4 regions of the Paenarthrobacter sp. YIM B13468 genome follow, and region 1 is predicted to be linked to each of the others. Evidence: riboswitches for the same ligand, from Rfam matches in the RefSeq annotation. Region 1 holds a riboswitch; each other region holds the start of a gene.
What was found. Region 1 has a riboswitch for S-adenosylmethionine ahead of ACFX4T_RS09080 (homoserine O-acetyltransferase). Riboswitches for the same ligand answer to the same signal wherever they lie in the genome.
Positions count from the first base shown of each region.

Region 1 (7,538 bases):
TGATGGGGTTGTCTGCGGAGCGCCTTCATCAAGGCAACAAGGGCATGTACAGGCAGACGGGAGTTGATGAGCACGCCGCCGCCCGCAGCGGGCACATCCTTGCCGAGGCGGTGGCCGGTGGAGCCCACAAAACGCGCGAAGAATTAGCCGGGGTACTGGAACAGGCAGGCTTTCCTGGCAAAGGGCTTGGCTTCGTTTACCACCTCATGCACGCGGAGATCAGCAAAATCCTGGTGAGCGGCGCCCCGGTCCGTTCTGCAGGGGGTGCACTGAAACAGACGTACGCCTTGTTCGACGAACGTGTGCCCGATAATGGCAGTGCATCGTTGACGGGCGACGACCGGGAATGGGCTTTGGGCCAGCTGGCCCTGCGGTACTTCACCAGCCGGGGTCCTGCCACCATCAAGGACTGTGCCGCGTGGTCGGGACTGACCATGAAAGATGTACGGCTTGGCTTACAGATAGCTGAAGAGTCCATGCCTGGCGCCTTGGCGACTGTGGCAATTGACGGCCTGGATTTCTACTTGCCAGCCGAAGACGTGGAAGCACTTGCAGTGACTCCCCCGCCAACTGATGATGGGCCGCTCCTCCCCCGCGCCGATCTCATCCAGTGCTACGACGAGTACGTGATGGGCTATTCCCAATCGAGGCATTACCTCGGTGGAAGGGCGCCCTATTTGCCGGAGGGTGATGCTCCCATTCACGTGGTGTTGCTGGATGGCAGGTTGGCCGGATGGTGGCGCCACGGCTTCTCCGGCGGGATCTGCGAACTCGACATCAGGATGAACAGGCCGGTCACAACAGCCGAACAACAAGCCCTGGATGCAGAAGTGGAACGCTACGGGAGGTTCCTGGGCATGGAGACAAAGCTCGTGTGAAAGTGCGGGACTAAGCTGGGTTAAGACCTAGGAGGCTTGCACCGTGAACAATCTGATCTTCTGGATCATCGTCTGCTCGTGGCTGATTCCCATGGGGATCCGCCTTTACAACCGGTCCCGGGCCCGCCGGCTTCAGGACCGTAATTTCCCGGGCCCAAACTATCCGGGCCCCGGCTATCCTCCGCAGAATCTTCCCGGACCGGGTTACCCGCAGCAGAATTATCCGGCACCGCCATATCCCACCCAGAACTACCCGGGCTATCCCGGGGAACCCACCACCATCCGCCCTGCCGATGCCCCACCGCCGCCAGGACCGGCGTCGAACGCTTCTTCACCTACGTTTCCGAGCCACAGCGGCTCTGAGCAGCAAGGATTCCGCGCGCGAAAGCTCGCCGAACTGGACCTCAAGTTCAGCAACGGCGAGATCGCGATGGAGGACTACATGAAGCAGCGCGGCGACATCATGAACGGATGAGCCGGCTTAGGCGAAGAAAGCCTCGCGTAGTTGGGCTGACAGCTGCCCGATTTCGGTGAGGAAGCCATCGTGTCCGATGGGGGCTTCGATCACGTGGACGGGCACATTGCCTGGCAGATTTTTTGCCAGTTCCAATGACTGGGCCGGAAAATAAAGGCGGTCGGAGTCGACGGCTGCCACAAAGAATTCAGCAGTGGCGCTGGCCAGGGCTTCCTGCAACGTGCCCCGGCCCCGGCTGATGTCGTGGGACATGAGTGCCTCGGTGATGGCGATGTAACTGTTCGCATCGAACCGGCGCACCAGCTTGGTGCCTTGGTGGTCGAGGTAGCTTTCCACCTGGTAGCGGCCACGCTCCCCGAGGACCGGAGCGGCCAGGGGCGTCTCTTGGTGCTGGGCTTCCCGGCCGAAACGGAAATCAAGCTCCAGCGCTGACCGGTACGTGATGTGCGCTATGCGTCGGGCCAGGGCAAGGCCCGCCTCCGGTGTTGGTCCGCCGTAGTAATCGCCGTTGTTGAAGTTCGGGTCCTGGCGGATGGCGAGCGTCTGCGACTGGGCGAAAGCGATTTGCTCGGCCGTGCTGTAGGCGCCGACAGAAATAACCGCGCACCGCTGTACACGCTCAGGGAAGGTCACCGCCCATTCAAGTGCCCGCGCCCCACCCATGGAACCACCAAGGACGGCGTGCCATGCCTTGATCCCCAACGCATCCGCGAGACGGGCTTCAGCCACCGTGCTGTCGCGCAAAGTTATCAGCGGGAACCGGGATCCCCAAGGCCGCCCGTCCGGCGCCTCGGACGACGGGCCCGTACTGCCGTAACAGCCGCCCACAATGTTGATGGAGATGACGAAGAACCGGTTGGTGTCGATCGTCGCACCGGGGCCAACGAGTTGCTCCCACCAGCCTTCCTCATCGGTGGCACCGCGGGCCACGTGTGTGCTTCCCGTCAATGCGTGCTGAACCAGGACGGCGTTGGACGCATCCTCGTTCAACTGACCCCAGGTTTCGTAGGCAAGCACAACGTCCGGGAGAAAACCGCCGGCTTCAAGTTCCAGCGAACCTACACCGGCGTACTTGACCGTCCCGTCTTCTTTGCCTGGTTTGGGGGGTGCTGTAGCAGTAATGGTCATTCCTTTGACACCTAACCTCGCGCTTGCCTGCCGCCTTGCGTGCGACAGGCCAGGTCTTCACCCGGGGCACCCCACCGCGGAGGAGGGTTGCCGGCCAGCAAGCCGGGGCTGTCACTGGCACTCATGACCTAATACGTAGAGTCTAGGAAAAATACCGCTGTTTTGGCGAAGAATGTGACAGCTGTGTGACGGTTTGGGGCCGCTTCGTTCAGGAACACGCACTGCGGAGGGCCGCCCGGCGAATTTTCGTCGACGGGCGGCCAGGCCGCGCACCGGCTGTCTTAACGGCTCAAACGCGAGGTTCAGCTGCCGTAATCGGACGCCCCCTAAGCGCCTTTGGCAGCCCGGAAACCGGCCTCAAGATCAGCAATAATGTCGTCCACGTGCTCTATTCCCACGGACAGGCGGACAAGGCCTGGATTCACGCCCGCAACCAACTGCTGTTCGGCCGTGAGCTGGCTGTGGGTAGTCGACGCCGGGTGGATAACCAGCGAGCGGACGTCACCAATGTTGGCAACATGGGAGTGCAACTCCAGGCCATCGACGAATCGCTTGCCGGCCTCGACGCCACCCTTGATGTTGAATGCCACCACTGCACCGGTACCCCTGGGCCCGTACTTGCGGCCACGGTCGTACCAAGGGCTGGACGGCAGACCCGCGAAGGCGACTGACTCGACGTCGTCGTGGGCTTCCAACCACTCAGCTACTTTGGTGGCGTTCGAGACGTGGCGCTCGACCCGCAGGCTCAGGGTTTCCAGCCCCTGGGCGATGAGGAAGGCGTTGAACGGGGAAACCGCCGAACCCAGATCGCGCAGCAATTGCACGCGCGCCTTGAGAATGTAGGAGAGGTTGGCTCCGAGCGCGCCGTCCTTGCCGAGGTCGCGGGCGTAAACGAGTCCGTTGTAGCTGGGGTCGGGAGTATTGAATCCAGGGAAGCGCTCCGGGTCCTTGCCGAAGTCAAAGTTTCCGGAGTCCACGATCACGCCGGCGATCGCTGCGCCGTGGCCGCCCAGATACTTGGTAGCCGAGTGCACCACGATGTCCGCACCCCACTCGATGGGACGGATGAGGTAGGGGGTGGCGAGCGTGTTATCCACGATGAGCGGCACACCAGCCTCATGCGCGGTGCGCGAAATGCCCTCGATGTCCAGCACGTCTTGGCGCGGATTGGACACCACCTCGCCGAAGAACAGCTTGGTGTTGGGCTGCACGGCGTCCCGCCACTGGTCCAGGTTGTCCGGATCCTCCACGAACGTCACGGAGATGCCGAACTTCTTCAGCGTGTGCGCCAGCAGGTTGTAGGTGCCGCCATAAAGGCTGGGACTGGCGACGACGTGGTCTCCGGCCTCGGCAATGTTCAGGATGGCGAAGGTTTCCGCGGCCTGTCCTGAGCTAAGGAGCAACGCGCCCAGCCCGCCTTCGAGGCTGGCGATCCGTTGCTCCACGGCATCCTGTGTTGGGTTGCCGATACGAGTGTAGATCGGGGCGAGCTCGGCCAGTGCAAAGCGGTTGGCTGCGCTCTCTGCGCTCGGGAAAACGAAGGACGTGGTCTGGTAGATCGGAAGCGACCGCGCTCCCGTGGCAGAGTCAGGCTCCTGGCCTGCGTGGATCTGGCGGGTTTCGAAAGACCATCCTTGGGACATTGAATTCTCCTCTTAGTGGCGCGCGGATTTGCCGTTGATCGCTGTAGGCGTGGGCTGGGGCCAGTCTAGGAAGCGCCCGGGGACTTGGACAGTTTTGTGACGAAGACAGTATTTTTCAGTCTTTACGCGACCCGGCGTGACGCGTTCCGGTAGCGCGGAATAACGTCCCATGTTAGTTAGGCTCGCCTTAGCTGAGACCCCGATCACAAAGTGCCAAGATGAAGCCATGCGCATGGATCACGTCTCTTACGCTTGTGAACGAGATGGCCTTTTGGCCACTACCGAACGAATTTCCGCAGCTCTGGGAGTGGACGCAGTCCGGGGCGGAGTGCACCCGCGCTTCGGCACCCGGAACATGATCATTCCCTTGGCGGATAACAAATACCTGGAAGTCGTAGAGGTCCTGGACCACCCTGCTTCTGACAAGGCACCCTTTGGCCAGGCAGTCCGCGCACGCTCGGCGGCTGGCGGCGGTTGGATGGGCTGGTGCGTCGCCGTTGACGACCTCGCCCCCTTCGAGGAACGCCTCGGCCGCTCCGCTGTTCCGGGCAACCGCAAGTTCCCGGATGGCCGCGAACTCGTGTGGCAGCAGATCGGCATTCTCGGCTTGATCGCCGATCCCCAGGTGCCGTACCTGCTCAAGTGGGAGGGCGATCCCTCACTGCACCCGTCCAAGGTCTACGAGAGTGACGTCAAGATGTCTAGCCTCACGATTGCGGGCTCGGCGGAACGCGTTACCGAATGGCTGGGCGAACCCGTGGAGAAGCCACTCGAGGACGTCGCTGTCCAGTGGATGGCCCCGCACGGTACGCCTGGCATCATGTCCGTCACTTTCGAAACCGCATCCGGCGCCGTCACCATCTGACGCACGCCTTCAAGCTTCGGCCGCCATCAGCGGGTGCCAACGACGTCACCCACCGATGGCGGCCGAATTTCTCTTTAAGGGTCCACTAGCTTCAAGGATCCCTACCCCAGGCCTATCGCCTTGCCGAAGAGGCTAAAGCCAACGAACGCGACGATGTCCAGCAGCGCATGTGCAATGACTAAAGGCATCACCCGCTTCGTCTTTGTATAGATCCAGGCGAAGACCAAGCCCATGGCGAAGTTGCCGATGAACGGCCCGAAGCCTTGATACAAGTGGTAGCTGCCACGAAGGGCCGCGCTCACGACAATGGCCAGCGGCGTACTCCAGCCGAATTTTCCGAAGCGGTCCATGAGGTATCCCACGACGATCACTTCCTCAACGATCGCGTGGCGAATCGCGGAGAGAATCAACACAGGTACTGTCCACCAGTAAGCCTCCAGGCCGCTGGGCACAATGGCGGTGGTGATTCCGAGGGCGCGACCGGCCGCGTACAGGCCAAGTGAAGGAATGCCAATGGCGGCTGCGAGTCCCAGTCCGTGCAAGAGGTCCTTGCCGGGGCGTGCGAAGTTGAACCCCAACCGGGCAAAGCCACTCGCACTTTCCCGGCCACCTTGGGCATGCGATGACAGGAAATAGAACACCAGGACCACCGGCACCAAAGCGAAGATAATGTCCAGCAGTTGGTACGTGAGGTCGAAGTACTCGCGGGTGCTTTGGGACCTGTTAAGCGTCGACGTTGCCTCGGACAGCGGCGCGCGCGTCATCTTGTCCAGTAGCTGCACCACGGAGTACACAGCGGACTGGCCCAAAGACAGGCCCAGTACGATGAGTACTTCGGCGCGCAGGCGGCGGCGGGAAGCAAGGAGCATGTACCTATCTTGCCTGTAGTTCCTGCCACTTTGCCGTGAACTGCGCACGTTCCCGTTCCACCCTTAGGCAGCCCCCTATGCTTGGTGGGATGAGTGCCCCAGGGAGAATCTTCATGATCCGGCACGGCCAGTCAGCCGCGAATGCCGACACGTCAATCTACAACCGTGTGCCGGACTACCGCATTCCGCTGACCGAACCCGGAATTGAACAGGCCCGGATAGCGGGCGAAGCCCTTCGGCGGAAGCTCGACGGCGAGCAGGTCTGCGTTTATGTCTCCCCCTATTTGCGGGCGTACCAGACTCTTGAAGCGTTGGACCTGGGACCGCTGATCGAGCGCGTGATCGAAGAACCCAGGCTCCGTGAGCAGGACTGGGCCAACTTTCAGATTGCCGGGGAGATCGAGGACCAGAAGGAACTGCGCAACCTTTACGGCCACTTCTTCTACAGGTTCCGCGAGGGCGAGTCAGGCTCGGATGTCTACGACCGCGTGTCCTCGTTCATGGAGACCCTTTACCGCCATTGGGAAAAGCCGACGTATGCCCCAAACACCCTGTTGGTCACTCATGGACTGACCATGAGGCTGTTCTGCATGCGCTGGTTCCACTGGACTGTTGAGTATTTCGAATCGCTGAACAACCCTGACAACGCCGAACTCCGAACGCTGATAAGGACCGACGACGGCCAGTACAGTCTGGACAAACCGTTCAGCCAGTGGGTGCCAAGGGATGTTGACGATTCAGTGCTTCACGCGCCGAGAATGCGTTTCTAGCACTTGTCACGTAGTTGCAGGATCGCTTAGGTGGCAGGTGCGACGATGACTTCCGTGCCCTTGGCTTCAAATGCGGCCTTGTCCTCGGCGCTGATCCCGGCGTCCGTGATGAGGTGCCGGAAGTCGTACCCGGACATGGCCGCAAAGGAGCGGCGGCCCACCTTGGAAGAGTCCGCCACCACGTAGGACTCGGTGGCCCGGCGCGCCATGACGGTGTTCACCATGGCTTCGCCTTCATCGGTGATGGTGGGGCCGAGGTCCGGGTCAACGCCGTTGACCCCGATGAACGCAATATCCAGGGCAACCTTCTGCATGATGACGTCGGTGTAGGGCCCCACGAGCTCATAGGAGCGCGGATTCAGGATGCCCCCGGTAACCATGATCTTGATGTTCGGACGAACGGCGAGCTGCGAGGCAATGTTGATCGCGTTGGTCACCACCGTGAGGGTGGGCCTGTTGGACGGCGCGTTGAGGTCCTCGCGGGTGGACAACAGCTGCGCCAGCGCCGTGTTGGTGGTTCCCCCGCTCAAGCCGATCACCGCGCCGGGGCGGATCAGGGCCGATGCCGCCTGGGCGATCTCCTGCTTGGCCACGGCGTGGTCATCACGGTTATAGCGGCCCGGGAGATCATAGGCTACGGATCCGGTGGTGGCGCCACCGCGGGTACGGCTGAGCAGTCGTTGTTTCGCAAGGCTGTCCAAGTCCCGGCGTGCCGTGGCCGGTGACACGCCAAGCCGCGTCACGATGTCCTCGACTTCCACATGGCCGGATTCGGCCAGGAGGTCAAGGATGGCGGTCAGCCGATCGGTGCGGGTCATGACGAGCCTTTCGCGGGGTCTGGCTATTTCGCTTTGGCGAACAGCGTGAGCAAACGTGCGGATTCCTGCACCAGTGCGTCCCGGCCGGCCTT
Region 1 covers NZ_JBHZPI010000007.1:154,723-162,260, reverse strand. The annotation lists gene ACFX4T_RS09090 (winged helix DNA-binding domain-containing protein) at 1-878, shown strand, start outside; gene ACFX4T_RS09085 (hypothetical protein) at 922-1,353, shown strand; gene ACFX4T_RS09080 (homoserine O-acetyltransferase) at 1,360-2,481, opposite strand; SAM riboswitch class IV at 2,496-2,610, opposite strand; gene ACFX4T_RS09075 (bifunctional o-acetylhomoserine/o-acetylserine sulfhydrylase) at 2,808-4,124, opposite strand; gene ACFX4T_RS09070 (VOC family protein) at 4,351-4,989, shown strand; gene ACFX4T_RS09065 (CPBP family intramembrane glutamic endopeptidase) at 5,091-5,858, opposite strand; gene ACFX4T_RS09060 (histidine phosphatase family protein) at 5,972-6,628, shown strand; gene ACFX4T_RS09055 (DeoR/GlpR family DNA-binding transcription regulator) at 6,655-7,446, opposite strand; gene ACFX4T_RS09050 (class II fructose-bisphosphate aldolase) at 7,470-7,538, opposite strand, start outside.

Region 2 (7,538 bases), on a different contig from region 1:
AGTCCGCCCAGCAACGAGGCCTTGGGGGCCGTGGTTGGGCATGCGGTGAAGGCGACGATTCGCGGCGCCACCGCAGACTCGCGCAAGGAGCGGGCGCCCATCCTGACCAGGGTCCGCAGGCCCTAGGCTTCTGCTGAGTCAGTCTCTTCCCACGTCATCAGGTACGCCCCCGCTAAGCCTTCGACGAGGTAGAACACGAAAGGCGGGATGTCCTTCTTGGCCACAAGGATGGCGCCGTAGATGGGCGCGCTGGCTGCAGCAGTGACTCCGATCCATCGTTTGGCGGGGGATGCCAGGAGGCTTCCGCCCAGCGCCGCCAAGGCAAGAACGTGGAGCCCAGAGTAGGCCAGGAATGGCGCATTGGATCCGCGGCCGTAGGCAAAGCGTTCCAGGTCCGAGGCCCGACGCGACAAACTGGATACAAAGAGCGGGGCACCTGCGAGCAAGGCGGCCGCGGCTGCAACAGCCCACCGCTTTGCCCGTCCGCCCGGAAGGCGACGGGCAAAGGCTGCGAATCCCACCGGCACCGCGGCGGTTCCAGCAGCAGCGAGGTGCTGCCCTATAACCCAGCCACGCTGCCCGGCCTCGAGCATACCAAGACGTTCGGCGGCACCGGGGGTGATGTAGACGCGCGAGACCGGTGAGATCCCTGCCAACCACACCGCCGTGCCGGCAACGATGACCGTTCCGGCACGGCGATAGGGATGCTTCACGCTCATGGCATGAAGGTTAGACCTGTTTGAGGGCCTTCTCCAGATCCAGGATGAGATCGTCTACGTCCTCAAGCCCCACAGACAACCGGACCACACCATCTGAAAGGCCGATTGCCGCACGCCCCTCCGGTCCCATGGCCCGGTGGGTGGTGGTGGCCGGGTGCGTGATGAGGGACTTGGAGTCGCCCAGGTTGTTGGAAATGTCGATGACGCGCAGTCCGTCCAGCAGCGCGAACGCGGCGTCCTTGGCGGACCGCCCGGACGAGGGCAGCAACTCGAATGTCAGCACGGTACCGCCGGCCTTCATTTGCTTGGCTGCGAGCTCGTACTGAGGGTGCGATTTCAGCAAGGGGTACTTGACCCAGCTGATGGCGGGTTGCTGCTCCAGCCATTCCGCGATTTTCAAAGCGGAGGCCGAACTGTGGTTCACGCGCAAGCCAATGGTTTCCAGGCCCTTGGTCAACACCCAGGCGTTGAACGCGGAGAGCGACGGACCGGTGTGGCGCATCAGCTGCTTGACCGGGCCATCGATGAATTCCTTGGTGCCCAGGATCGCACCGCCCAGGACACGCCCCTGGCCATCGATGTGCTTGGTACCGGAGTACACGATCACGTCCGCGCCCAGCTCGCCGCAACGCTGCAGCAGCGGAGTGGCAAAGACATTGTCGACGACGACGGTGGCTCCCGCAGCATGCGCAAGCTCGCTGACGGCGGCGATGTCCACGATTTCCTGCATGGGGTTGGAGGGCGACTCGAAGAACACGGCGGTGGTCGGTTCTGAGAGGGCAGCACGCCACTGGTCGAGGTCGGGACCATCGACGAATACCGTCTCGACACCCCAGCGCGGCAGGATCTCGTTGAGGATCACGAAGCAGGAGCCGAACAAGGAACGGGCTGCAACCACGCGGTCCCCGGCTGCCAGCAGGGCACCCAAGGCGGTGAAGACCGCAGACATGCCGGACGCCGTCGCAAAGCATGCCTCGGTTCCTTCGAGCAGCCGCAACCGCTCCTGGAACGTGGCCACGGACGGGTTGCCGTAGCGGGAGTAAACGAAACGTTCGTCCTCGCCGGTGAAGGCGCGTTCGGCGGCTGCAGCGGATTCGTAGACGAAGCCGGAGTTCAGGAAAACGGGTTCGGACGTCTCCTGGAAGTTGGTACGGTCAAGGCCACCGCGTACTGCCTGTGTGTCAGGGCTCCAGCTGGCGGCATCGGGATTGAAAGTCACTTAGTCGTTCCCCAGGTTCGTTGGCAGGCCGCGGTTTTTCCAGCCGTTGATGGTGCGTTCGCCGTAGCGGTCCGGGTCACCTTCGAAGCCCTCAAGCACGTTGTAGGCAGTGAACCCGGCCTGCGTCGCGGCGATGGCGGCGGAGATGGAGCGCTGGCCTGAGCGGCAGATGAAAACGAGTTCCACGCCCTCGCCCTCGGGTGCCTGCTGCTGCAAGTCCTCGATGAAGCGGGAGTTGGGGATGCCACCGGCAAGGTTCCACTGAATGAACAGGGGATCATTCTCTGTGGCCTTCGTGTCGGGAATGCCGATGTGGGCCCACTCGGCCTCGGTGCGGACGTCCACCAGGATGGCGCCTTCTTCAAGCTTGGCCCACGCGTCCTGCGGGGTCAGGTCACCTGCGTAACTCATGCGTGTCCCTCGAATGCTTCGTCGTCGTCGTCGTTCTCCAGCTGGTCAACGGCATTCGCGACGGCGGCGTCTGCGTTGGCGATGGCAGCGGGCAGGACGACCGCCTGCGCCACGATGACATCCGTGCCGTTGAACGTGGCTGCCGGGCTGCCGTGGAGCACGTAGCCGTCGGCGAGGGCCGTGGTGATCCGCTCGCAGAATTCACGGGTATCCGGGCCTGTAATCAGGCGGTAGGAGAGTTTTTCTTCAGTGGGTTCAGGCATTGGCTGGTGCTCCTCAGTCACGCTTGCAGTTCGAAGTGTCGATACGCCGAGTAGTCACCTGAGGCACCCCGCCGGAGAGAGGGTTGCCGACCAGCAAGTCAGGGCTTTGCGCTGGTGCTCATTACTCAAGAAAAAAGTAGCATCCCGCGGTGGCGGCCCGCACTTGCAGGCGGTTACGTGCTCGTCATGTTGCGTAACCGGCCGGTGCTGGAGTAGCAGCCCAAATATGACGCCCCGGGAGCATAATTGACGCAGTACGACCCCCTGTAACTTCGCAAGAAATCAGGTCGCGGTGAACGGACAAGGCAGTTCTACACTCAAGTCCATGCTGCATTTTGGATGGTTCGTGGGGCACGGTTTCGGTGTCCAGGGATGGGGAACTCCCGGCTACAGCCTGGGTTACGACTGGAAGAAACCTGCCCTGTATCAAGACGCTGTGCGCGCGTTCGAGCAATCCGGCCTTGACCTTTTCATTATCGAGGACTCCCTCACTGTTCCTGATACTTATGGCGGCTCCGCCGAGGTCTCGCTGGCACACGCCTCCTTTGCGCCCAAGCATGATCCATTGGCCCTGGTGCCGTACCTTCTTTCCGCCACCAAGCACCTTGGAATTGTGCCGACGGTCAGCGCATCGTTCTATCCGCCTTTCACAGCCGCCCGGCTCTTGGCCACGCTGCAGCACTTCTCCGAGGGGCAGCTCGGCTGGAACGTTGTCACCTCCGGCAGTGACCTCGCAGCACAGAATTACGGTTTGGATCAGCAGATTGAACACGACCTTCGGTATGAGAAGGCGGAAGAATTCGTCGACGTCGTCCGGCAGCTTTGGCGCAGCTGGGAACCCGACGCCGTGCTTGAGGACGTTGAGGCGGGCGTGTTCGCCGACCACACCAAAGTGCATCCGATTAACCACCAAGGCGACTTCTTCAAGGTCAGGGGTCCACTAAACACGGCGCCTCTGCCGGAGGAGCCCGTACTGGTCCAGGCCGGTGCTTCTCCTCGGGGCAAAGCGTTCGCGGGTGGGCATGCAGATGTGGCGATCGCCTTGGCGCGTGGCGTTGACGGCATGAAGGCTTACCGGGATTCCATCCGTGCCGAGGCTGCGAAGGCGGGCAGGAACCTCGACGACGTTAAGGTCCTTTTCGTGCTGAAGCCCACGGTGGTTGGTTCATCCGCCGAGGCCGAGGAGTTGCGTGCGCAGCGCCGCGAGCTTACACAGCGTGATATCGACAGCCAGCTCAACTCGATCTCCTACCTCTCTGTGATCGACTTCAAGCAGTTCGACCTCGATGCGCCGTTGCCTGAATTGAGCACCAACAGCAACCAAGGCACGTTGGAGCACTTCGCCAAGGCAGCGCCTCCGGGGTCTACCCTGCGCCAGATCCTGCAGGCACGAAGCGGTGGTGCCGGCGATTCGATTATCGGCACGGTTACCGAGATCGCGGACTATCTTCAAGAAACCGGCGAGGCCGTGGGCGGCGACGGCTTCCTCTTCTCCGGCTTCGTAGACCCCGTGACTGTGCACGGCGTGTTGGACAAGCTCACCCCCGAACTGCGACGCCGTGGCCTGCTGAGGAAGAGTTACGGCGACGGTGGCTTCCGCCAGAATCTTCTGGACTTCTGACGATGTCCTCCGAACCCAGGACCCTGGTGATCGGCACATCGCCCGTGGACCCTGCAAGCGTGGCGCAGGCTGCCTTGAATCCGGCGTTTCACGTGAAACTCAACCACGATGCGTTGTCTTTGATCGGCCGCTCACGCGAAGTGCTGGAGCGCGCTGCGACCTCAGGTCAGAGAGTCTACGGCCTCAACACCCTCCTCGGATCCGGACGCGATACGGCTGTGGAGGAGAAATCGGTCCTTGCCTATCAAATCCAAGTAGTGAGATACCACAACAGTGGTGTGGGCGGCTATCTGGACCGGCCCTCCGCCCGCGCCGTGATCCTCTCCCGGCTCATCGGATTCAGCCGTGGCGGCTCTGGTGTACGCCCGGAGACCGCCCAGTTCTATGCCGAACTACTCAACCGTGGAGTTCTTCCCGCCATCCCCCGCGAAGGCTCAGTCGGCTCATCGGACCTCACCCAGCTCGCCGCCGTCGCCGCCGTCGCCATCGGTGAAGGTGAAGCGATCGATGGGGACGGCACCCTGGTACCCGGGGCGAAAGCGCTCGCCGACGCCGGACTTCAGCCGCTGCGACTAGCTCCCGGTGAGGCCCTTGCAGTGGTCAGCGCCAACGCGTACTCCGTAGGCGCCGGCACCCTCGCCTTGGTGCGCCTGCAGCAGCTGGCGGAACTCGCCGACGTCGCGCTGTCCCTCTCGCTTGAGGCCATCGCAAGGTACGACGGCGGCGGGAACCTCAGCCCGTTTTCGCCGACTATCCAAGCGGGCAAGGCGGTGGACGGGCAGAAGGACTCGGCCGCCGCGGTTCGTTACCTTTTGCGCGGCGGCTGGTTGGAGGACGTTCGTCCCGAGGTCTCGGTGCAGGATGCTTTGTCATTCCGTGCTGCGCCCCAGACACATGGCGCTTTTCGTTCCCTGGTTTCACAGCTCGGCGCTGCGTTGAACGTGGAGCTCAACGGACGTGGCGACAACCCTTTGGTTGATATTGAATCCGGGCAAATGGTGTCTGGCGGGAACTTCCAACCGATGCAACTGGCTCTTTCCTTTGAGGGCCTGCGGCTTGCGTTGGCGCACGTGGGGATTGCCAGCGAACGGCGCATCGCCAAGCTGTATCCGCCACAGCGGGTGATCCGGGCCAGGCATCTGGAGGCTGCCGCCGGGCACCTGGAGGCTTCGTCGTCGAATGCCGTTTCTGAATCCGGACCGGCCGCAGCCCTTGTCCAGGAGGAGTTGCCCGGGCTGCTTTGGTACTCGGCAGCGGGACTGCTGTCCGAACTGAAGTTCCTGGCAGCGCCGGCGACGCTCGGGGCACCCACCCTCTCGGCCGACGTCGAGGACCACTCCACTTTGGCGCCGCTGGCCTTGCAGCAACTCGAAAAGTCCTTGGGGGCTTTGGAGAAATTGCTTGCTATTGAGGCGCTGACGGCGTCGTATCTGCTGCTCGAAGCGGGGGCCGCGCAGCCGCTCGGGAAGGGGACTGGCGCTGTCGTGGGCCGACTGGCCGATGTGCTGGCGGATCGGCCGTCGGCTCCGGACCTCGTGGAGCGTGCGCGAGAGGAATTGCGTGATGTGGTGGCGCTGGAATTGCCGCCTATGGCGGAAAGGGAAGGGACCATATGAGTACTGCAATCCGCAAACATGGCGCACACTCGGCGGCAGGGCTGCCGGACGGCCTGGATGCCTCCGTCCTGGACAAAGTGGGCAACACTCCGCTGGTGAAATTGGAGGCCCTGGGCCGTGGATTGCGCAGCACCATCCACATCAAGCTTGAGTCCGAGAACCCCGGCGGATCCATCAAGGACCGCACAGCGCTGAGCATGGTCCGGGCGGCCGAGCGCTCAGGGGAGTTGCAGCCGGGCGCAACCATTGTGGAGAGCACATCCGGCAACACCGGGATCGGGCTGGCACTCATTGGCCGGCTGACTGGGCATCCCGTCGTGGTGGTTACCGGCGACACCATCTCCCAGGAGAAGCTCGCCGCACTCCACAGCTATGGTGCGCGCGTGGTCCTGACGGACTGGAGCGCGCCCTCGGAATCGCCGGAGAACGCCCGAGCTGTGGCAGCGCGAATCACCGCGGAGACGCCGGGTGCTTGGCGGCCCATGCAGTTCGACAACCCTGCCAATCCCGCGGCGCACTACCAAACCACCGGACCGGAGATCTGGGAGCAGACCCACGGCCTTGTGACGCATTTCGTGGCCGGGATCGGAACCGGCGGGACCATCAGCGGCAATGGCCGGTTCCTGAAAGAGAAAGTTGCAGCATCGCGGCCGGGCGGGCACCTTGAAGTTGTGGGTGCCGACCCCTACGGCTCCGCCTACAGCGGTGGACACCCCGGGGAGATCCTGGTGGACGGGGTGGGTAACTCCTGGCCCCAGGCTGAATGGCCCAAGGCCTTTGACCGCTCCATTGTTGACCGTTTCCTGCGCATCCCCAACGACGAGGTCTACTCCACGGTGCATCGGCTCCTCGACGAAGAAGGGCTTGCGCTGGGTCCATCATCCGGGCTCGCTGTGGCCGCTGCCCTGCGGGTAGCCCGGGCCGCACCCCACGGTTCGGTGGTGGTGGCCATAGCGCCCGACGCCGGAACGAACTACCTGAGCAAGGCTTTCAACCCGGTGTGGCTGGCAGAGAACGGTATCCACCTGGCGCTCGACGCCACCGAATAGGATCCTCTCTCACATCCGGCGGCGTTTTGGTGGTCCCTCTCTCACGTCCCGCGGTGTTTTGAGGGTCCCTCTCTCACGTCCCGCCGTGTTTTGGGGGTCCCTCTGTCACGTCCTGCGGCGTTTTGGGGGTCCCTCTCTCACATCCCGCGGCGTTTGGCGTGATGTCCTGCGCTAGGCTCCAAGCATGCCTGAACAGGAAACAAAAGCACGTCTCGCCGGTTATCTGGATAAGCAGCAGCCCGAGCTCTACGCAACACTGAGCCACTATGCCCAACAGGTGGTTGGGGAAGCCGACCGCACAGGTGTACCGCGACGGACCATCGAACTTCTGAACTACCTTGCGTCGCAGATCAACGGTTGCGCATTCTGCCTGGACCTCCACCATCGCCGCGCCTTGGGGTACGGCGAAACGGAACAGCGCCTGTCCTTGGTAGCTGTCTACAAGGAAGTGACGCTGTTTGAGCCGGCTGAGCGGGTGGCCATGGAAATTACTGAGCAGATCACCCGGATGAGCACGTCACGGCCGAGCCCCGAACTCTTCGAGCGGGCCCGGGAACACTACAACGACGAGCAAATCAGTGTCCTCTGCATGGCCGCGATTGGGATCAACGCCTTCAACCGGCTGTCCATCCTGAGCGAG
Region 2 covers NZ_JBHZPI010000021.1:76,862-84,399, forward strand. The annotation lists gene ACFX4T_RS18840 (glutamate--cysteine ligase) at 1-126, shown strand, start outside; gene ACFX4T_RS18845 (hypothetical protein) at 123-719, opposite strand; gene ACFX4T_RS18850 (O-succinylhomoserine sulfhydrylase) at 730-1,938, opposite strand; gene ACFX4T_RS18855 (rhodanese-like domain-containing protein) at 1,939-2,349, opposite strand; gene ACFX4T_RS18860 (DUF1737 domain-containing protein) at 2,346-2,612, opposite strand; SAM riboswitch class IV at 2,627-2,738, opposite strand; gene ACFX4T_RS18865 (NtaA/DmoA family FMN-dependent monooxygenase) at 2,905-4,233, shown strand; gene ACFX4T_RS18870 (aromatic amino acid ammonia-lyase) at 4,236-5,849, shown strand; gene ACFX4T_RS18875 (PLP-dependent cysteine synthase family protein) at 5,846-6,898, shown strand; gene ACFX4T_RS18880 (carboxymuconolactone decarboxylase family protein) at 7,083-7,538, shown strand, end outside.
Region 2: linked by a shared signal. The riboswitch ahead of ACFX4T_RS18860 (DUF1737 domain-containing protein) and the one ahead of ACFX4T_RS09080 (homoserine O-acetyltransferase) in region 1 are both predicted to bind S-adenosylmethionine.

Region 3 (7,538 bases), on a different contig from region 1:
TTGCAGCTCGCCGCTGAAATATGCGCCGGCGCAGACCAAACCGAGAACGCCGAACAGGAACAGGATGGCCGCGATGCTGCTGTGCTTGATGGGGGGCCGGGGCGGCGGCTTGGCGTGCTGCTGGTAAGGCGGCGGGGGATAGGGGTCTGGCCACTCTGGCGACCCATAAGGTTCCATCGAACCCCCTCACGGGACGGCCCACTCGGACGGTGGGGCGCCGCCGTCGGCCGCTTCCGTCAGGATAGAGCCCATGGGGCCGCGAGTCCATGGCGATTCATGAGAAGCCGCGTTGCTTCAGATGTCCTTGCGGCAAGGAGCCGAGGCCAGGAGGTGAAGACCGTTCAGGTCGCCAGCAGCCAATCCGTCAGGAGCGCCGATCTCCGGGTACATCAGCTGAACCGGATCATCGACATGATCCAGACCCATGACGTGCCCCAGTTCGTGCTGCATGACTGCCAGCACGTAGTCCGAACCGCCTTCCTCGGCCAGAAGCTCAGCCACTTGCGGGGTGTCGAGCTCCAGGCTGCCCGTGATGTAGCTCTTGGGACCATTGTTGAGTGAGTACATGGTGCTGCCGCCCGTACCGATGACGGTGTCAGCCAGCGCCGGAGCCGTCTCGGGCGTGGTCCACGAAATCAGCAAGGGTGCCCACCGGTCACCGTACTTGGACGGTTGGTACGGTTCGCGTTTTGCGGTAGGCAACTCATCGGTGCTGCCATCGTTGATGAACTGGATTCCGGATGCCGCGGAGATATTGGCGATTGCGGTGGCAAGCAGGGCATCCGTACCCTCCGGTGCGGTAGCGGCATTCACGACGTAGTGCAGGGGACGGCACGGTGAGTACCCAACCGGAGTGCCGTCGTCGTTGGTTGCCAGGAACTTGTACGAATCGCTGGCGCTGGCTGGGGGCGGCGGCGATGCCAGCGGGGCGTCCGCCTCGTCGATTCCTGGAGGCGGCGCGTCCAGGGCCCGGGCCGGGGTCTGCTGGATCGGCGCGCTTTTGGGCGAATTGGGCAGGGCCACACCCGGAAACAGCCCGATGATTCGCGGATCGCCGTGGAGCAAACCGCTGACAAGGACAGCCACGACGGCGGCGACACCAGCCATGAGGACGCCGCGAAGAATTCGCAGCATTGTGCCCGCACGACGGTGTTTTGGCGCGCGCAACGGCGGCTGCTCCGAATCCACGGTTCTCCATTCCCTACGCCCCGGTCACGCGGGGCTGCGCGGAGGACGAACCAACATTACCGCCTAGACGATCAACGTTCCGAACGCGAGGCCAAGCCCATAAGTGGCGGCCGCGGCACCCAGGCCGATCGCCAGCTGCCGGAAGCCACGGCTCAGCGGTGAGGTCCCGGACAACAGCCCGACGACGGCGCCAGTCGCCAGGAGCGCGATGCCTACCAGAACACCGGCTACTGTCAGTGCCGCCACACCCGTCATGCCGAAAATAAACGGAAGGATCGGCACGATCGCACCCGAGGCGAAAAAGCAGAAGCTGGACATCGCAGCGCCCCAGGCAGAGCCGACTGTTTCGTGGTCATCGGCGGGCTGCTCCTTCTCGGGTTGCAAGGAGAGGCTGGGATCGCAGTCGCAGCTGAAGAGTCCCATGCGCTCGGCGGCGCGGTGCTCGGCGGCCTCGCGGGTCATGCCGCGGGCCAAGTACACCAGCACGAGCTCATTGTGTTCGATGTCCAAAGAAGGGGCCGCTGTGAGGGTAGCCTGCGTGGGCAGCGTGGCGTTAAGCAACTCCCGTTGCGAGCGGACCGAAACGTACTCGCCGGCACCCATGGACAGGGCCCCGGCCAGCAATCCGGCAACACCGCTCATAAGGACCACCGGGCTGGGAACGCCCGTTGCGGCCATGCCCATGACCAGTGAAAGGTTGCTCACCAGGCCGTCGTTGGCCCCAAAAACAGCGGCGCGGAAGGTACCGGAGAGCCTGTTGCGTCCACGGGTGGCCAGGCCCCTGACAACTTCTTCGTGGATTTGTTCGTCGGCAACCATGGCCGGAGTCGCGGCAGGTTCTGCACCGTAGGGGGAACGGCCTTCCGCTCGCTGGGCCAGGGCGAGCACGAACACCGAGCCGAAGTGCCGGGCCAGGAAGCCAAGTAGCTGGCTCCGGGTGGACGCCCCCTTCGGCATTCCAGCGTGCTCTCCGAGGAGCTTCAGCCAGTGTGCCTCATGCCTTCCTTCTGCCTCGGCCAAGGCGAGCAGGATCTGGCGTTCTTCGCCGTCACGACGTTGGGCGAGTTCCCGGTAGACGGCGGCTTCGGCTCGCTCGTCGGCCAGGTATTGACGCCAGCGCCTGATGTCCGCGGACGTGGGCGGGACCGGTTGGGGCGGTGTTCCGGATCCGGGGGCGGGGTCCGGAGCGGGGCTCGACGAACCGTGGGATTCCTGGTGCTTCTGCACTTTTTCTCCTGTGCTGGGTGGGGTAGTTGCGGCCCCATTGCACGCCCACTGTACCGCTTATTGGCGCGGATTTTTGGCCGGTATTCCTTAGTTGGAATGTTCGGCATGCCTTAATTTGCGAAGCTGCAATCCTCTGCTTCGAGCCTTTCCTTGGGTCCATGTTGGCCGCTGCCTTGACCCTCTTCAGGCACAGTGCTCAGATGGAAGGACAGGGGCGGGGGCCCTCCCCGCACTCGGTCAGCAGGCTGCTTGCCAGCCCACCAGACGGAGGTTGCAGCATGGACACCACCGAACCGCACGCCAACCACCCGGAACGGGAGACCATCGAGTCAGACCCCGCCTACGACTACAGCGAAGACCAGGAAGTCGACGAACCCTGGGTGGAGGAAATCGACGTCCCTGAAGACGACGAGCGGGTTGTCCCCCTGGATGAAACCGAAGAATTCCGCGGGGAAGAAGACGAAGAATTCTAGGACTCTTTTCTTCTAGGCAGGGCCCTCCTCATCCAAGGTGAAATGCCGCTCCAGTCCGGCCGGACGCCCCAGCGCTGCAACAGTCACCGTCAAAGTCCTCGACGATGCACACCACCGCGATGGACGCACAGCCTGGGCAAGAGCACGCGCCAACAGCTGCGCTTCAGGGTGCCGGAACCGGGTCAGGCCACCGTTCAGGAACAGGGTCACAGTCCCACGGACAAGGTCGACGCCGGGAATCACCGGAACGGTGGGCGTCTCGGATTTGGTGGGGGTCGTTTGAGTTGGGCTGACTACACCTTGGTACGGCAAGGACTGCTCCTTTAGGGAGTGCTCTTGCCCGCTCGGTTGTCTCTGGTCCGGGGCGGGCCGCTTCCTCATCCGAACCACCCGTGAACATGGGGTTGGTGTGTGGCCAGTCGGAGCTTTGCGCCACCTCTCTTGAAGCTGGGACCACTGTACTGGAGGAGTGCTGTCCTGAAGAACTGCGGGTGGGTTGTTGTGGGGCCCGGTGTGCGTGCCAAGGGGTGTGGATGGGGCGCAGAGTGGGCCTCGCAGCGCGCGAAGCGGGACGGCAAATGCAACGGCGACGCCGCCCCGGAAAGGGGCGGCGCCGCCGTCGAACATTACTCGGGGCTGGGCGTCAGCTAGCTGGCGTTGTGGCTGCTGACCGGGTGGGCCTCCAGCGGCAGTTCTTCCGAGACTGCCCCGGCCACGCGCTTGTCCCAGGCGGCCCGGACTTCGGGTTCGGTGGGCGGCGTGAGGAGGGAGATCACGACATAGGCCACGAACGAGGCCGCCAGGCCGTAGTAGATGGGTTCGTTGGCGTAGACGCCATCGACGCTCGGAATGACTCCAATCGCGAACAGAATCAACAGTGCCAGGGTCAATACAGAGCCCACTGCCATGGACCATGCAGCGGCGATACCGGTTCCGCGCTTCCACACCAGGCCGCCGAGAATCGCGACGAGGAGGCCGCCCACCAGGATGTCGTAGGCAATGGTGAGGGCAACAACCACGTCCTGCGCGGCCATGGAGATCACCACTGCAACGATGCCCAGGCCCAGAACCCAGTAGCGGTTGGCTTTGACGTCGTGCTCAGGGTTTTCGGTGTCGTCGGTGTTGATGCTCTTGCCGAACCAGCTGGCGACGAACGGAACAACATCTGCGCGAGCCACCGTGGCGGCGGCGATCAGGGCACCTGAAGCGGTGGACATCATGGCTGCAACAGCTGCGGCCATGACCAGGCCGCCAATGCCGATGGGCAGGATGTGCGTTGCCACTTCGGCGTACACCACGTCCTTGCCGAGGTTGGCGACATCGATGTTGGGGAGCGCCACCCGGGCGGCCAGGCCGATCAAGGCACCGGCTACACCGTAAAGGATGCAGTAAACGCCGGCGGTCGCTCCACCCCAGCGTGCAACCTTTGGAGTCTTGGCCGTGAAGACGCGCTGCCAGATGTCTTGGCCGATCAGGAGTCCAAGGGTGTAAACGACGAAGTACGTGATGATCGTCTGGACACCGATGCCGTCGATCTGGAAGAAGCTCGCACCGACGCGCTCACGGATACCATCGAGTCCTCCGGCCGCGTTCATGACGAAGGGGAGCATCAGGAAGAAGATGCCTACGGTCTTGATGATGAACTGGACCTGGTCGGCCAGCGTGATGGACCACATGCCACCGATGGTCGAGTAAACAAGCACAATTGCACCGCCGACGGCGATCGCCATCCAGCGTTCCCAGTCGAAGAGGACTACGAAGATGGTGGCGTATGCGCCGGTGGACGTGGCACAGAGCATGAGGGTGTAGGCGAGCATCACGATTCCGGAGGTCTGCGTGGCCTTGCTGCCGTAGCGAAGGCTCAGCATTTGGGAAACCGTATAGATCTTCAGGCGCTGGATGGTGCCAGCAAAGAGCAAGCTCAGCAGGAGGACGCCGGAGCCGATTGCGACTACCAGCCACATCCCTGAGATGCCGAACTTGTAGCCCAAGCCGACGCCGCCGACCGTGGATGCGCCACCAAGGACAACCGCGGCCATGGTGCCTGTGTAAAGGAAGGGTCCCAGGCGGCGGCCTGCCACCAGGAAGTCGCTGTTGTTCTTGGTGCGGGACTTGCCCCACCAGCCGAATGCAAGCATTGCAAGCAGGTACACCACCACAATGGCGATGTTTATGAACGATGAGTCCATGAGTGGCTCCTTGGAGCTGGTGCACGGAGTTTGGGGGTTTCGACGATACTCCTGGGAAGTGCCGAAGTCTCCGTGCTGATGATGGGAGATTGGGGATCGTGTTGTGCCTCACAGACAACACTTGTTGCCTATGAGGATATGTTGTGATGGGAGTAACAGTCAAGGGGCTTTGGTCATCCTCGGGCTGTTAAGGGCTCCGGAGGCCCGCGGTCCCGCTACTATTGCTGCAATGACAGGGCCCAATGACAGGCCTGAAAGGTTCGTGAATGAAGGCTCTCCCCGTTGAACCAAGCAACGTTCCCGTTGCGATTGGTTCCAGAATCCGCGCAGCCCGCCAGGCGCAGCGGCTCACCATCGAGCAAGTGGCGGACGCGACAGGCCTAACCAAAGGCTTCCTCAGCCGTGTCGAACGCGACCTGACCTCGCCGTCGGTCGCTTCACTTGTAACCCTTTGCCAGGTCTTGTCCGTGTCGGTAGGAGACTTGTTTGCCGCTCCGGAAACGCACCTGACCAGGCGCGACGACGGCCCCCGGATTTCCCTGGGTGGCCAGGGCATTGTGGAGCGCTTGTTAACAGCCCGATCGGAGCGGCGGCTGCAGATCCTTCAGGCCACCATCGAACCGCGGGGTCGTGGTGAAAACGAGCTCTACGCCGTTGACTGCGATGTTGACGTCCTCCATGTGGTGAAGGGACGCATCAAACTGATCCTGACCAACGAGGAGTACGACCTCGAAGAAGGGGACACCCTCTCCTTCCCAGGCAGGGAACCCCATACGTGGGTCAATCCCACGGACGAAACCGTCGAGGTCCTCTGGGTTCTGGTGCCCGCAGCGAGCCGCTAGACCTTCCCGCTGCTCCGCGGTCCGTCCCAGTTGCCCGCCGTTTGCCGTTCGGATTTGGTGAGTGGGCCCTGGAATCCCGTGGCCTGGCCGGGTTCACTGCGTAACGAACCGGGGAGGAGCGTCGCGTGGGAGGCTGAGGACTGCCCGAATTTCTGCAAGCACGCGCTCCGGTTCAAACCAGATGACCTCCGGCGGATACCTCAGCACCAAGAATCCGTTGACCATGGAGGCATTATTCCGTGCAAGGTCATTCCGTAGGGATTTCCTGCTTGAGTGATACGCGAAACCGTCCACTTCCACGATGAGGAAGTCCTCAATGAGAAAGTCGACGCGCCCGATTCCAGGGATCGCTACTTGGGAGTTGAAGGCGATGCCATGAGTGCGAAACAGGTGCTGTGCATCGACCTCCACAATGGACTCCGCACTCAGGTCCAGCTCATTGAGGGCGTCGAGAACAGGCCGCGACCTGTCTCCCCGTAACTGCTCCTTCAGTAGTTCCAATGGCACACCGTGCAAGCGAATCGCCGATGTTGCGATTGCCGTTGATGCGGGTGGTTCCAAGCACGCCATTGCGTGCAGCACGACGTCCTCGACGGCGGCAATGGGGAGAGTGGGATGGGGATCGAACCTGTTGGTTCTGTGTCTGACGAAGCCGAGACCGTGCCCGTGGTTGCAGGCCAAATGGTGGAGATCGGGTGTCTTCCGTAGCCACAGCCCATAAGGCGGGGCGGCGCTGGCGCAGGAGACGTGGGCGTTGTGACGGAGGGCCGCTGCCAACTCTGGTTTGTGTTCCCCAAGCATGAAGACGCCCCGCCGAGGCTGTCGTGCCCCTTGGCTTGAAAGGCGTGCGAGATCCGCGCGCGAGTAGCCTGCGGCCAGCAGTTGCCTGGTTCGGGCAACTCCGCCGATTTTCTGGAGGTACTGGAGGGCATCCATCGGGCCAGTTCACATGCTTCCCGTGTCCCGTGAAATGACCAATTTGCCGTATGTGGGCAACGCCGGATGGACGCCCTCTCCCAGTTCGTGCTCCGAGCCGCCGCGCTCCTCCCCGGTTGCCCCGGATCTCAAACCACCGCCCAAGCGAGGGGCCTGGAAATCCAGGGTTTGCCCGGGGCGTGCCTGGGACAAAAGGGGACGAAGTGGGGAGGAACGAGGCTGGGCGAGAGACCAACCGGGGAGGGGCGCGGCGGCAGGCCGGGAAGCCACGCGGGGCAATCAGCCCACGTGGACCCACGGACGGCGGGTGATGTCCGGCTCAGCCTCACGCAGTACCTCGCGGGTGACCGGCGCGATCTCGCCCTCGCCGAAGAACAGGAACCTGCTGAGGTTGGAGATCGGGTTGCCCTCGGTCCAGCGGAAGTAGATGTGTGGCATGAAACCCGTAACGTCGCGGATGTGAAGCAAGACGGCGGCAAGGGTGTTGGGTACGTTGTTGCTGTGGACTTCCAGGATCTTGAAGCCATGCCGTTTCTTGCCCACTACCTGGAGCTCCTGCTCGAAATCTGAGCTGTCTTCAACAATGATCTCGATGAACACCGCATCGCAATCCAGGGGCAGGTGGTTGGCCTGCTGCGCGTGCTGGAGCTTCTCCCGGTACCGCCCAGCGCTGAGGTGTTTAG
Region 3 covers NZ_JBHZPI010000019.1:18,744-26,281, forward strand. The annotation lists gene ACFX4T_RS17455 (matrixin family metalloprotease) at 1-177, opposite strand, end outside; gene ACFX4T_RS17460 (matrixin family metalloprotease) at 295-1,131, opposite strand; gene ACFX4T_RS17465 (VIT1/CCC1 transporter family protein) at 1,252-2,415, opposite strand; gene ACFX4T_RS17470 (hypothetical protein) at 2,694-2,888, shown strand; gene ACFX4T_RS17475 (hypothetical protein) at 2,901-3,200, opposite strand; SAM riboswitch class IV at 3,216-3,335, opposite strand; gene ACFX4T_RS17480 (sodium:solute symporter) at 3,536-5,077, opposite strand; gene ACFX4T_RS17485 (helix-turn-helix domain-containing protein) at 5,344-5,919, shown strand; gene ACFX4T_RS17490 (DUF559 domain-containing protein) at 6,013-6,855, opposite strand; gene ACFX4T_RS17495 (amino acid transporter) at 7,135-7,538, opposite strand, start outside.
Region 3: linked by a shared signal. The riboswitch ahead of ACFX4T_RS17475 (hypothetical protein) and the one ahead of ACFX4T_RS09080 (homoserine O-acetyltransferase) in region 1 are both predicted to bind S-adenosylmethionine.

Region 4 (7,538 bases), on a different contig from region 1:
GCGCTCAGCCGACATCAGCACCAAGGACGGCCGGAGCGCACGCCGGGCCCAACTCCTGAAGAACATTTCCCTTACCGGCGGCGTTTTGTTGGCCTCTGTCGATACTGAAGGCCGCCCCAGCCTCGCATGGCGGGCCGAACACCTGGCTGCCGACGCCAGGAAGGTCACGGGCAAGCAGCTCAAGCGGGCAGACAAAGCAGTACGCAAGGCCGTTGACAACGCAGTTGGAGCATAAGGAAGCATGACAGGTACCACCGCATCAAACACGGGTCCAACACACTCAGTCGACACCCTGCCCCTTTGGGCGGCTCCGTACGCCACCAAGCCAGTGGATGCCACAGTGACGGTGCCGGGCTCAAAATCGCTCACCAACCGTTTCCTGGTCCTTGCAGCATTGGCCGACGGCCCTTCCCGGCTGCGAGCCCCCCTTCATTCCCGCGATTCCGTGCTGATGATTCAGGCGCTCAGGCAACTGGGCGCCACCGTTACCGAGGTACCCGGCGACGGCGATTATGGACCGGACCTTGAGATCACGCCCATGGATCCTTCAGCTTCGGGTGCGGCGACTTCCATCGATTGCGGCCTTGCCGGTACGGTCATGCGCTTCGTTCCACCTTTAGCTGCGCTACGCAATGGTCCAACCATGTTCGACGGCGATCCCCATGCCCGGAAGCGGCCCATGGGGACCATCATCGAAGCACTGCTCGCTCTCGGAGTTCCTGTCGCCACCGAAGGCGGCAGGACGCCGTCGGCCCTTCCCTTCTCGGTGGATGGCACTGGCGAGGTTCGGGGTGGCCACCTGGTGATCGATGCCAGCGCATCGTCCCAGTTCGTCTCGGCCTTGCTGCTGGTGGGCGCCCGGTTCACCGAAGGCCTTCATCTGGAACACGTCGGCAAGCCGGTTCCCAGCCTGGACCACATCAATATGACCGTGGCCGTCCTTCGTGGAGTCGGCGTCAAGGTGGACGATTCGGTGCCCAACCACTGGCGAGTGGCGCCTGGCCCCATTCATGCCTTCGATCAGCGGATCGAACAGGACCTTTCCAACGCCGGCCCGTTCCTTGCCGCAGCCCTCGCAACCCACGGTACCGTCCGGATCCCCAACTGGCCCACCGAAACCACCCAGGTGGGTGACCTGTGGCGTACCATCCTGGTTGAGATGGGTGCCACCGTGACGCTCGAAAACGGTACGCTCACGGTGAAGGGTGGCCCGGAAATCCGAGGCGCCGACTTCGACGAAACCAGTGAGCTCGCGCCCACGGTCGCTGCGCTGTGCGCACTGGCTACAGGTCCTTCACGGCTGACCGGCATCGCGCACCTTCGTGGCCACGAAACCGATCGACTCGCCGCGCTGGCCGCTGAAATCAATCGGCTCGGCGGAGACGCGGAAGAAACAGCTGACGGCCTGATTATCCGCCCTGCCACCCTGCATCCAGGCGTCGTCCACAGCTACGCCGACCACCGCATGGCTACAGCGGGCGCTATCTTGGGGCTCGCCGTTCAGGGCGTTCAGGTGGAGGATATCGCCACCACGTCCAAGACGATGCCCGAATTTCCCCAGATGTGGGAGGCCATGCTGCAGCAGGGCACAGGCGACGATGAAACCGTCACCAGTGAGGCCAGCAACTGACCATGGGCCGCGACGCAAGCTCCTGGGACGAATCCGACGTCCGGATCCGTCCGAACAAAAAAGGATCAAGGCCCCGCACCAAGGACCGCCCCAGTCATGATGACGCGGTCATCGGCCGGATCATCACGGTGGACCGCGGGCGATACACCGCCATCGTTGGGGAAGACTCCTCTGATGAACGCATTATCATCGCTGCACGCGCGCGTGAACTCCGACGAAACCCTGTTGTTCCCGGCGATTTTGTCGCTTTGGTGGGCGATGTATCGGGAGAGCCGGATACCCTTGCCCGACTGGTCCGCATACAGGAGCGCAGGACGCTGCTCCGGCGCAGCGCTGATGATACCGACCCCATCGAAAGAGTGGTGGTGGCCAACGCAGACCAACTTGTGGTGGTGGTCGCCGCGGCCAATCCGGAGCCCCGAACCGGCTTTATCGATCGCGCCTTGGTTGCAGCCTACGACGCCGGTATCGAGCCCCTGCTGCTCGTCACCAAAGCAGACGTCAAGGACCCTGCCGAGCTGTTGTCCAACTATCTCAGCCTGGACTTTCCCATCATCATCAGCCGTACGGCAGACGATGAAGCGTCCGGCATTGACGCCCGCTCTGACGACGGACTGTCAGCGCGGCTGGACAGCCGCGCCGTTGCCGAATTGCGGGCCCACCTTGATGGAAAAGTGACTGTCATGCTGGGCCATTCGGGCGTCGGCAAGTCCACCATGGTTAATGCCCTCACAGGAGCCGAGCGTGCTACCGGTGGTGTCAACGCCGTCACCGGGCGGGGCCGGCACACGTCGTCGTCGGCGTTGGCCCTGAAGCTGGCAGACGCACCTCCCGGTAGCTGGATCATCGATACACCCGGTATCCGCTCCTTCGGCCTGGCACACGTGGACCCCGACCGCATCCTGCATTCCTTCCCCGATTTGGAACCTGGCACCGAAACTTGCGACCGCGGTTGCAAGCACGATGCCAGCGCCATTAATTGCGGACTTGACGGGTGGGTGAACGAGGGACATGCCGGTCCTTCCGGAGTGGCCCGCTTGTCTTCGCTCCGGCGACTGCTGGGCGCGGACCCGCGGTTGGAAGCGAAAGAGACCAAGGAACTCGGTACCGTCAACTAAGTGTCGGTGCACCACGATCCAACTGCAGGGAACGTTTCACGATAGTTTGGTGGCATGACCCAACCCGTTTCCAGCTACAACGACGACCTGCGACTGGCCCACGTGCTGGCGGATTCCGTGGACGCCCAAACCATGGACCGCTTCAAGGCCTTGGATCTGCAGATCGAGACCAAGCCTGACCTCACGCCCGTGACGGATGCCGACAAGGCTGCGGAAGAAGCCATCCGTGGCCAATTGTCGCGTTCCCGCCCCCGTGACGCCGTCCTCGGCGAGGAGTTCGGCAGCAGCGGCCACGGCTCCCGGCGTTGGATCATCGACCCCATCGACGGAACCAAGAACTTCGTTCGGGGCGTTCCCGTGTGGGCCACCCTGATTGCACTCGTTGACGAAGGCGAGCCGGTCGTTGGGGTTGTCAGCGCTCCCGCGCTGGGCAAGCGTTGGTGGGCAGCAAAGGACATGGGCGCCTATATGGGCCGCTCACTGGCTTCAGCCACCCGGCTCAAGGTGTCAAACGTGTCGCGGTTGGCGGATGCCTCAATGTCATATTCCAGCCTCTCCGGTTGGAAGGAACGCGGCAATCTGGACGAATTCCTGGGGCTGACGGAAGACATCTGGCGCACGCGCGCCTACGGCGACTTCTGGTCCTATTGCCTGGTTGCCGAGGGGGCTGTGGATATCGCCTGCGAGCCAGAGTTGAATCTTTACGATATGGCAGCACTCGTTCCCATTGTGACGGAAGCCGGCGGCCGGTTCACCTCGTTGGAAGGCGAGGACGGCCCCTTCGGCGGCAACGCCCTGGCCACCAACTCCATCCTGCATTCAGAGGTCCTCAAGCGGCTCAACCCTGCCCTGGATGACCTCCTCTGACCCAGCAGCACCAACAAGCAAACAGGCTTTGCACAGAATTTTCGACGGCGGGTGCCTCCTTTTCGGGGCATCCGCCGACTTTTCTTCGCCCAAAGCCCAGTTTGAAGACCCTTCGTAACAATGTGCTTAACAAAGCGGGCGACTTTGGAACAGGCCAGAGGCGTGACCTAACCTCTTTACAGGTCACGAGTGCCAGCGCTAAACCCCGGTTTGCTGGCCGGCAACCCTCCATTCGCGGTGGGGTGCCCCGGGTGACGACCCGGCCGGTCCGGAACGGATGCGGCAAGCGCGGATCCCCGTAGGGGGTCCCTCCTGAGTGAGGTCCCATGAGCACTGCTACGTTCAACTCCACCGATCTGACGTCCCTTGTGGTCGAAGAAGCAAGGCACGAAGCCGCTGCAGGCAGGCCCCTGGCCGCCGTCACAGGTGCAGAGCTGCAAGCTCCCCTGATCCAGGGTGGCCACGTCCGCTACGCCAACCTTGACTACGGAGCATCCGCTCCAGCCTTGACAATCGTTTCTGCGTATCTCAACGAGATCCTCCCCTACTACGCCAGTGTCCACCGCGGCGCGGGCTACGCTTCCCAGATCAGCACCTCGGTCTACGAGAATTCCCGCGACATCGTCCGGGAGTTCGTTGGTGGCCGTCCCGACGATTCCGTGATCTTCACCCGGAACACCACGGACTCACTGAACCTGTTGGCGGGCTGCCTCCCTCAGCTGGACGGAAAGCCAACGGGCGAGGTCCTTTACCTGGACATCGAGCACCATGCCAATCTCCTCCCCTGGCAGGGTGTCCCTCACCGCAGTGTCGTAGCTGCTTCGACACTGACAGCTACCGTGGCCAAGCTCCGCGAGGAACTCAGCCAAGGCGGCGTGTCACTGCTGGCGGTCACGGGGGCCTCGAACGTGACCGGTGAAATCCTGCCGATCGCGGAGCTCGCGGCACTTGCGCACGAATACGGAGCCCGGATTGTGGTGGACGCCGCTCAGCTTGCCCCCCACCGCCGCATCGACATCGCCGCAGCAGACGTCGACTACATCGTGTTCTCCGGGCACAAGCTCTACGCTCCGTTCGGCGCCGGTGTTGTTGTGGGTCGTCCTGACTGGCTTGACGCCGGCACTCCCCACCTTGCTGGCGGTGGCGCCGTTCGTGAAGCCCGCTTGGACTCGGTCAGCTGGGCTTCCGGTCCTGCACGCCATGAGGGCGGCTCCCCCAACGTCCTCGGCGCGGCAACACTGGCCCGTGCGACGCAGGTGCTCGCCGACTTGGATCAAGAGGCCTGGCACGCCCATGAAGCTGCCATCCGCTCATACCTCGTACAGGGACTTGAAGCAATCGACGGCGTGACCGTTCACCGGATCTTCAGCGACTCCGAGGACACCATCGGCGTGGTCAACTTCTCCGTGGAAGGATTCGACGCCGGGCTGGTCGCCGCCTACCTCGCCGCCGAACACGGCGTAGGACTTCGTGACGGGCGCTTCTGCGCCCATCCCCTCCTCAAGCGGCTCGGCCTCCCTTCGGGCTCTCTGCGAGCCAGCTTCGGCGTAGGCTCGCGTCTGGAGGATGCCACACGACTGCTCGCTGGTATCGAAGAACTCAAGCGCACGGGTCTCGGTTGGGACTATGTAGTGGATGAGGGCCGATGGGTACCGGCCAATGACCACCGCACCTATCCGGAATGGGCACCAAACACCCCGGGCACCGCAGGGGCTGCACCCTGCACGATCGACTAAACACTGCCACAGTTTGGTCAGCGGTGCCTTGGCCCAGGCCGGGATCATCATTGTCGCCCGTGCGGTAAATTCGTAGGGTAAATGGCGTTCGCGGTAAAGGAGTCAGTGCGTGGCCGTGCGTTCCCCTCGGGATTCCGGCGGAAGTGTTTCCGGCAGCCTTCTTTCCAGCAGCGCTGGCAGGCCGGGTGGTCCCAAGCTGCATGCCACGCGACGCCACGAACTGGGCCAGAGCTTCCAGGACGGCGGCGAACACTACGATCGGGTTCGGCCCGGATATCCCACAGACTCAGTGGATTGGCTTCTTCCTCCTGGAGCGAAATCCGCAGCTGATATTGGTGCAGGCACAGGAAAATTCACGGCGTTGCTCGTGGAACGCGGCCTGCAAGTGGTCGCCGTCGATCCTTCCACAGACATGCTGGAGCAACTTCGAAAGTCCTATCCCGGCGTTGAGGTGTTGGAGGGTACAGCCGAGGCCACGGGGCTGGGGGACTCAGCATTCGACGTCGTCAGCGTTGCCCAAGCATGGCATTGGTGTGACCCGATGAAAGCCAGCAAAGAGATTGCCCGGATCCTCCGTCCCTATGGAGTCCTTGGCCTCATTTGGAACCAGCTGGACACTTCCGTGCCCTGGGTTCACAGGTTGTCACGAATCATGCACGCCGGAGATGTGCACAAGCCCGGTTTCCGGCCAGTTATCGGACCGGAATTCACGGACTTGGAGAGCCATCTCACCAGCTGGGAGGACGCGGTGTCACCGGAGGACATCATGGAGCTCACAAAATCGCGCAGCTACTACCTCCGCGCAAATGAAGCCACCCGCGCAAAGGTCATGGGAAACCTGGAGTGGTACCTCTACGATCATCTCGGCCATACCCCAGGCCAACTAGTTGGGTTGCCGTACCTAACGACCACCTGGCGGGCACGCAAGATCCACGGCGTCCCGCCACGGTAGGCTTGGTGTGTGAAGACCAGTACGCCCTCCTCCTCGATCGAGGACTACGTTAAGGTCATCTACTCCTATACGGAGTGGCAGGACAAACCCATTACGTCCTCGCAGCTTGCCCTGCGGCTTGGCGTTGCCAATTCCTCGGTGTCTGAAATGGTCCGCAAACTCAAGGACCAAGGCTTGGTGGACCACCAACCCTACAGTGCCATCAGGCTGACTCCGGAGGGCATGCGACTGGCGCTGTCCATGGTCCGGCGGCACCGCCTGATTGAGACTTACCTCGTTGACGAACTCGGTTACAGCTGGGACGAAGTCCATGATGAAGCTGAGATGTTGGAACACGCGGTGTCCGATACCTTCATCGAGCGCATGGCCGCCAAGCTTGGCCATCCCCTCCGGGATCCTCACGGCGACCCGATTCCCTCGGCTGACGGATCGGTGGAACTCCCTCACGCGTACCGCATGATCGAGTTGGACGAAGGCCACTCAGGCCGCATCACCCGAATCAGCGACGAAAATCCAGATCTTCTTCGCTATCTCGCGTCGGAAGAGATCACCTTGGATGCTCCTGTGGAGGTGGTGGGGCGCAAACCATTCGGCGGAGCCTTGGTGGTCCGGATTGGCAGCGGACCCCAGCGGCGCGAATTCGATCTCGCGGACGAAGTTACAGCGGCACTTTGGGTCCAAAGCGCCGAAGTCCACGAAGGCTGCGTGCTTCCCGCGCGCTGACTGTGCTGCGCTGACTGTGCCGCGTTGACTATGCACAGTGCATCGGCTAGCTGTGCTGGTCGGCCGACCCGCCGTCGTCGGACGCGGTATCCGGGGCGCTGTCAGCGGTAACTGCCGCTTCGGTAAGCGGGTTACGGATCCCGACGGCGGACGCCACGCCCCCGACAACGAACAGGGCCGCTGTGACAATCAAGGCGTTGTACAAGCCCTCCCGTGTAAACACCGGACCAACGATCAGGCCGGCAAAGGCAATGCAGATCAGACCTGCGATACGTGCCACGGCATTGTTTACCGCGGAGCTGATCCCTGCCTCCTCTTGCGGTACCGCGCCTAGAATTGCGGCGGTGAGTGGCGCAACGAGAGTGGTAAGTCCCACGCCGAAGACGATCTGCCCCGGCAACACTTGGGTCCAGTAATTCAGAGGCTCCTGGATGGAGAGGGACATCAGAAAGCCCACACCGCATAACAGCGGCCCCACTGTCATGAACCATCGAGGACCATACTTTCCAGCC
Region 4 covers NZ_JBHZPI010000001.1:174,955-182,492, reverse strand. The annotation lists gene ACFX4T_RS00820 (DoxX family membrane protein) at 1-235, shown strand, start outside; gene aroA (3-phosphoshikimate 1-carboxyvinyltransferase) at 242-1,630, shown strand; gene rsgA (ribosome small subunit-dependent GTPase A) at 1,633-2,748, shown strand; gene hisN (histidinol-phosphatase) at 2,803-3,615, shown strand; SAM riboswitch class IV at 3,797-3,910, shown strand; gene ACFX4T_RS00800 (aminotransferase class V-fold PLP-dependent enzyme) at 3,942-5,351, shown strand; gene ACFX4T_RS00795 (class I SAM-dependent methyltransferase) at 5,548-6,303, shown strand; gene ACFX4T_RS00790 (metal-dependent transcriptional regulator) at 6,313-7,026, shown strand; gene ACFX4T_RS00785 (MFS transporter) at 7,073-7,538, opposite strand, start outside.
Region 4: linked by a shared signal. The riboswitch ahead of ACFX4T_RS00800 (aminotransferase class V-fold PLP-dependent enzyme) and the one ahead of ACFX4T_RS09080 (homoserine O-acetyltransferase) in region 1 are both predicted to bind S-adenosylmethionine.